Alkalilimnicola ehrlichii MLHE-1: one gene and its partner. The protein of the gene in region 1 interacts with the protein of each later gene in a pairwise test. Links are inferred from orthologs where the notes say so. Each region holds a gene or a part of one and is shown in the gene's direction. Other genes may lie near its edges.

What was found.
Region 2: the proteins of gyrA (region 1) and gyrB interact in binary tests that used the Escherichia coli proteins (3 or more experiments, as listed by UniProt). The link is inferred for Alkalilimnicola ehrlichii MLHE-1 from one-to-one orthologs.

What each region holds. Positions count from the first base shown.
Region 1 is NC_008340.1:1,045,810-1,049,285, forward strand. The notes cover bases 68-3,226. They hold gyrA (DNA gyrase subunit A), read left to right. Parts: upstream 68-432; coding sequence 433-3,021; downstream 3,022-3,226. Other genes in these bases: MLG_RS04750 (peptidylprolyl isomerase), read left to right, coding at 68-288; serC (3-phosphoserine/phosphohydroxythreonine transaminase), read left to right, coding at 3,092-3,226. In the rest of the region: more of MLG_RS04750, read left to right, coding at 1-67; more of serC, read left to right, coding at 3,227-3,476. UniProt on the Escherichia coli protein: A type II topoisomerase that negatively supercoils closed circular double-stranded (ds) DNA in an ATP-dependent manner to maintain chromosomes in an underwound state.
Region 2 is NC_008340.1:3,644-6,977, forward strand. Bases 1-3,017 are described here. They hold gyrB (DNA topoisomerase (ATP-hydrolyzing) subunit B), read left to right. Parts: upstream 1-308; coding sequence 309-2,726; downstream 2,727-3,017. Other genes in these bases: recF (DNA replication/repair protein RecF), read left to right, coding at 1-237; otsB (trehalose-phosphatase), read left to right, coding at 2,754-3,017. Outside these bases: more of otsB, read left to right, coding at 3,018-3,334. UniProt on the Escherichia coli protein: DNA gyrase negatively supercoils closed circular double-stranded DNA in an ATP-dependent manner to maintain chromosomes in an underwound state.

The sequences.
Region 1 (3,476 bases):
AAGAACGAGGCCGATAACGGCCTGCGGAACGAACGCGGCACGCTGTCGATGGCCCGGACCCAGCAGAAAGACAGCGCCACCTCCCAGTTCTTCATCAACCTGGCCGACAACGCCTTTCTCGACCACGGTACCCGCGACTTCGGTTACGCCGTCTTCGCCCGGGTGGCCGAGGGCATGGAGGTGGTCGACAAGATCGCCCAAGTGCGCACCGGCAACCGGGGTATGCACCAGGACGTCCCGGTGGAGGATATCGTGGTCAAGCGGGCCTACCGCCAGGGCGACGACTAACCCCACCAGCCAGCGCAGGCGCACCCCGCTCCTGTGCTAGAATGACCGCCTTTACGCGGGCGCCCGGCGCGCCCCGGTCCCGGTGCGGGGCGGGGCGCGTCGTCGTGCGTCTCAGATCGTTTTTGCAGCGAGTCGAGATCCCGGATGGCGAGCGTCGCTAGAGAGATATTGCCCGTAAACCTGGAAGACGAGATGCGGCAGTCCTACCTCGATTACGCCATGAGCGTGATCGTGGGTCGGGCCCTGCCGGATGTCCGTGATGGCCTCAAACCGGTGCACCGGCGCGTGCTCTACGCCATGCGTGAGCTGGGCAACGACTGGAACAAGTCGTACAAGAAGTCCGCCCGCGTGGTCGGTGATGTTATCGGTAAGTACCACCCCCACGGCGACTCCGCGGTCTACGACACCATCGTGCGCATGGCCCAGCCTTTCGCCATGCGCTACATGCTGGTGGACGGGCAGGGCAACTTCGGCTCCATCGACGGCGACGCGGCCGCTGCCATGCGGTACACCGAGGTGCGGATGTCCAGGCTGGCCCATGAGCTGCTGGCGGACATCGAGAAGGAGACCGTCGACTACCTGGACAACTACGACGGCTCCGAGAGCGAGCCGACGGTGCTGCCCACCCGGGTGCCCAACCTGCTGGTCAACGGCGGCTCCGGCATCGCCGTGGGCATGGCCACCAACATTCCGCCACACAACATCCGCGAGGTCATCGACGCCTGTGTGGCGCTGATCGACGACGACTCGCTGGATGTGGACGCGCTCATGCAATACCTGCCGGGGCCCGACCTGCCCACCGCCGGCATTATCAACGGCACCGCCGGCATCCACGAGGCCTACCGGACCGGGCGTGGTCGCATGGTGATGCGGGCCCGCGCCCGAATCGAAGAGGATGACAAGTCGGGCAAGGCGCGCATCATCGTCAGCGAGCTGCCCTACCAGGTGAACAAGGCGCGGCTGCTGGAAAAGATCGCCGAGCTGGTCAAGGAAAAGCGCGTCGAGGGGATCACCGAGCTGCGCGATGAGTCCGACAAGGACGGCATCCGCGTGGTGATCGAGCTGCGCCGGGGCGAAGTGGGCGAGGTGGTGCTCAACAACCTCTACCAGCACACCCAACTGCAGACGGTGTTTGGGATCAACATGGTGGCGCTGGTGGACGGCCAGCCCAAGCTGTTGAACCTGCGCCAAATCCTCGACGCCTTCGTCCGCCACCGCCGGGAGGTGGTGACCCGGCGGACCATCTTCGAGCTGCGCAAGGCGCGCAACCGGGCCCACGTGCTGGAGGGCCTGGCGGTGGCCCTGGCCAACATCGATCCGGTGATTGCCCTGATCAAGGCCTCACCCGGGCCGGCGGAGGCCAAGACGGCGCTCATGTCCCGGGTGTGGGCGCCGGGCATGGTCACCGACATGCTGGAGCGCGCCGACGCCACCACCCCCGACGACCTCAGCCCCGACGTCGGTCTGGGCGAGGACGGCTACCGGCTCAGCGCCGCTCAGGCCCAGGCCATCCTTGAGCTGCGCCTGCACCGGCTGACCGGTCTGGAGCAGGAGAAGATCCTGGAGGAGTACCGTGGCCTGCTCGAGCAGATCGGCGAGCTGATCCACATCCTGGAGAGCGGCGAGCGGCTGATGGAGGTCATCCGCGAGGAACTGGTGGCCATCCGCGAGCAGTATGGCGACGAGCGGCGCTCCGAGATCATCCCCCAGGCGCTGGACCTCACCCTGGAGGACCTCATCACCCCGCAGGATGTGGTGGTCACGCTCTCCCACAGCGGGTACGCCAAGTCGCAGCCGCTGGACAGCTACCGCGCCCAGCGCCGCGGCGGCCGGGGCAAGAGCGCCACCGCCATGAAGGACGCGGATTTCGTCGACAAGCTGTTCGTGGCCAATACCCACGACACGCTGCTCTGCTTCTCCAGCCACGGCAAGTGCTACTGGTTGAAGGTCTACGAGCTGCCCCAGGGCAGCCGCCAGAGCCGTGGCAAGCCCATCGTCAATCTGCTGCCGTTGGAGCCGGACGAGCGCATCAACGCCGTGCTGCCGGTGCAGGAGTTTGATGACGCCCACTTCGTCTTCATGGCCACCCACAACGGCACGGTCAAGAAGACCCCGCTGTCGCACTTCTCCCGTCCGCGCAGCAACGGCATTATTGCCCTGGACCTGCGCGCCGACGACTGGCTGGTGGATGTGGCCATCACCGATGGCAGCCGCGACGTCATGCTGGTGTCCGACGCCGGCAAGGCCATCCGCTTCGAGGAGAGCCAGGTGCGGGCCATGGGCCGCACCGCCGCCGGCGTCCGTGGCATCCGGCTGGAGCCGGGGCAGCGGGTGATCGCGCTGCTGATCCTGGACGACGGCGATATCCTCTCGGCCACCGCCAATGGCTACGGCAAGCGGACCCCGGTGGAGGAATACCCGCGGCGCGGTCGCGGCGGGATGGGGGTGATCTGCATCCAGACCAGCGATCGCAATGGCGAGGTAGTAGGTGCGGTGCAGGTGGCGGATGAGGACGAGATCATGCTTATCACCCGTCACGGCACCCTGGTGCGGACCCCCGTGGCCGATATCTCGCGCCTGTCGCGCAACACCCAGGGCGTCAAGCTCATCAGTCTGGATGAGGATGAGACCCTGGTGGGTCTGGAGCGGATCGAGGCCCTGGGCGACGACGACGATGATGATGAGGCCGGCGCGGCGGCGGACGACGGGTCCGGGCCGCCCGATCCCGCCTGAGCCCGGTGCCCCCCGGCGGGGCGCCGCCGCCGGGGGCATAGACAATCCAGAGTAAACAGGAGAACGCCGAATGTCCCGTGTGTACAACTTCAGTGCCGGTCCGGCCATGCTGCCGGAGGAGGTTCTGCGTCAGGCCAGGGACGAGATGCTCGACTGGCAGGGCTCCGGCATGTGCGTGATGGAGATGAGCCACCGCGGCAAGGAGTTCGTCAGCATCGCCGAGCGCGCCGAGGCCGACCTGCGGGAGCTGATGAACATCCCCGACAATTACAAGGTGCTGTTTCTCCAGGGCGGGGCCACGGGCATGTTCTCCGCAGTTCCGCTCAATCTCCTGCGGGGCCGGACGCGGGCGGATTACGTCAACACCGGGGCCTGGTCCAAGAAGGCGATCGCCGAGGCGGGCAAGTATTGCCAGGTCAACGTCGCCGCCAGCGGTGAGGCCAGCCAGTTCATGA
Region 2 (3,334 bases), 1.0 Mb from region 1 along the record:
GCAGCGGTTACCCACACCCTGACCGGCCAGTCGCTCACCTTGTTGGTGGATGACCTCGCTGCGGAGCTCGACCCGGCGCGGCGTGCCGCCGTGGTGGAGGCGATCGCCTCCAGTGGCAATCAGGCCTTCCTGACCGCCATTGAGCCGGGCGATATCCCCCTCGCCCCCGACGCCGCGCAATGGTTCCACGTGGAACAGGGCCGTATTCACTCCGGCCCGCCGCCGGCGGCCGGCTGACCCGATAGGCCTGGGCCCCGCCCTTGCTCCGGGTGATATACTCGTTCCCTTAATCCAGAGAGCGTGACCCCATGACCGAGCAAACCAGCTACGACTCCGACAGTATCAAGGTCCTCCGTGGCCTCGACGCCGTCCGCAAGCGTCCCGGGATGTACATCGGTGACACCGATGACGGCACCGGACTGCACCATATGGTGTTCGAGGTGGTGGACAACTCTGTGGACGAGGCCCTGGCGGGCTACTGCAGCGAGATCCAGGTGACCATCCATGGCGATAACTCCGTCACCGTTGCCGACAACGGTCGGGGTATCCCGGTGGACATCCACACCGAGGAAGGTTGTTCCGCCGCCGAGGTCATCATGACCGTCCTGCATGCCGGCGGTAAGTTTGACGACAACAGCTACAAGGTCTCCGGTGGCCTGCACGGTGTCGGCGTCTCGGTGGTCAACGCCCTTTCCGAGCGCCTGCGCCTGGTAATCCAGCGCAACGGCAAGGTGCATACCCAGGAGTACCGGATGGGTGTCCCGGTGGAACCGCTGAAGGTAGTGGGCGAGACCCAGGAGACGGGCACCCGACTAACCTTCCTGCCAAGCCGCGAGGTCTTCACCCAGACCCAGTACAACTACGACATTCTCGCCAAACGGTTCCGCGAGCTCTCCTTCCTCAACCCCGGGGTGCGCATCGCCCTGAAGGACGAGCGCACCGAGAAGGAAGATGTCTTTGAGTACGCCGGCGGCATCAAGGCCTTCGTCGAGCACCTCAACCGCAATAAGGACCCGCTCCATCCGACGGTTTTCTACCTTGCGGGTATGCGGGAGAGCGTCGGCGTGGATGTGGCCATGCAGTGGAACGACTCCTACCAGGAGAATATCTTCTGTTTCACCAATAACATCCCCCAACGCGACGGCGGTACCCACCTGTCCGGTTTCCGCGCCGCACTCACCCGGACCCTGAACCAGTACCTGGAGGCGCAGGGCTACGCCAAGAAGCTCAAGGTTACCCCCACCGGGGACGATATCCGTGAGGGCCTGACGGCGGTGGTCTCGGTCAAGGCACCCGACCCTAAGTTCTCCAGTCAGACCAAGGACAAGCTGGTCTCCTCTGAGATCAAGGGCATCGTAGAGGGGGTGCTGGCCGAGGCCTTTAACGACTTCCTTTACGAGAATCCCGCCGAGGCCAAGGCCATTGCGGAGAAGATCATCGACGCCTCCCGCGCCCGCGAGGCCGCCCGCAAGGCCCGTGAGATGACCCGGCGTAAGGGGGTGCTGGACGTTGCCGGCCTGCCGGGCAAGCTGGCCGATTGCCAGGAAAAGGACCCCGCCCAGTCCGAGATCTACCTGGTGGAGGGTGACTCCGCCGGCGGCTCCGCCAAGCAGGGCCGTGATCGCCGTTATCAGGCCATCCTGCCCCTGAAGGGCAAGATCCTGAATGTGGAGAAGGCTCGCTTCGACAAGATGCTCGCCTCCGTGGAGGTGGGCACCCTGATCACTGCCCTGGGCTGCGGTATCGGTAAGGACGAGTTCGACCCGGACAAGCTGCGCTATCACCGCATCATCATCATGACCGACGCGGACGTGGACGGCTCCCACATCCGGACCCTGCTCCTGACCTTCTTTTACCGCCAGATGCGCGAATTGGTGGAGCGGGGTCACGTCTACATCGCCCAGCCGCCACTGTATAAGGTCAAGCGCGGCAAGCAGGAGCATTACGTCAAAGACGAGGCGGAACTCACCGAATACCTGCTCCAGATCGCCCTCGCCGATGCCAGCCTGCACAGCCAGGAGGGCGCTCCGCCCATCTCCGGTGAGGCGTTGGGCCGCCTGGCGCGCCGCTACCTGGAGGCAATGGACCTGGTCGACCATATGCGTCGGCGCTGGGACCCGACCCTGCTGTCAGAGATGACCGCCCTGGCGCCGGTCTCGGAGCAGGACTTCGCCGACGGCGCGGCCATGACCCGATGGTTCGAGACCCTGGTGGAGCGGGCCAATGCCCAGCAGGACAAGTCGGTCACCTATACCCTGGACCTGCAGCTGGGCACCGAGGGCGGCTTCAAAGAGGCGCGGGTCATCAAGCGGATGCACGGCATCCTCTACCCCTATACCTTCAACTCGGCCTTCTTCCTCTCTGCCGAGTACGAAACCCTCAAGCGGCTGGCCGAGCAACTCCATGGCCTGTTCGGTGACGGTGGTTTCATCCAGCGGGGCGAACGGCGTAAGCCGGTGGCCACCCTGCAGGAGGTGGTGGACTGGCTGATGGATGAGGCCCGCCGGGGCCAGAGCATCCAGCGCTACAAGGGGTTGGGTGAGATGAATCCGGATCAACTCTGGGAGACCACGATGAACCCCGACACCCGCCGCCTGTTGCGGGTGACCATCGAGGATGCGGTGGCCTCCGACGAGATCTTCACCACCCTCATGGGCGACCAGGTGGAGCCTCGCCGGGATTTCATCGAACAGAATGCCCTGACGGTGGCCAACCTGGACATCTGATCCGTCCGTGGGGGAGAGGGCCGGGCCATGGACTCTGGGCACAAGACGCACCTCTGGCGGCGACCGGACCTGGCCTTCTTCCTCGATCTCGACGGCACCCTCCTCCCCATCGTCCCCCATCCCGACGACGCCACGCTGGACGCTTGTGGCCGCACCGTCCTGCGCGAGCTGATGGCGCTCAGTGGCGGCGCCGTCGCCCTGGTCAGTGGCCGCACCATCTCCGCCGTCGACCGGGTCGTCGAGCCGCTGCGCCTGCCGGTGGCGGGGGTGCACGGGGCGGAATGGCGCGATCCCGCCGGCCGCTACCACCGGCCCTCTGCGCCCTCGCCGCGGCTCATGACGGCCCTTCGCGATCGCCTCCGCGCCCTCACCGCCGCCTACCCGGGAACCTTCGTCGAGGAGAAGGGCATCGCCCTTGCCGTTCACTTCCGCCGGGCGCCCGAATACCAAATGCCGATCCAGCGGGCCCTGAGTGAGATCGCGGCCGGCGCCGCCGGTCAGCTCACGCTGCAAGCCGGCAAGTGCGTCTACGAACTTCGCCCGGCCGACGGGGACAAGGGCCGGGCGGTCAGACACTTTATGGCCGAGGCCCCGTTCGCCAGCCGGGC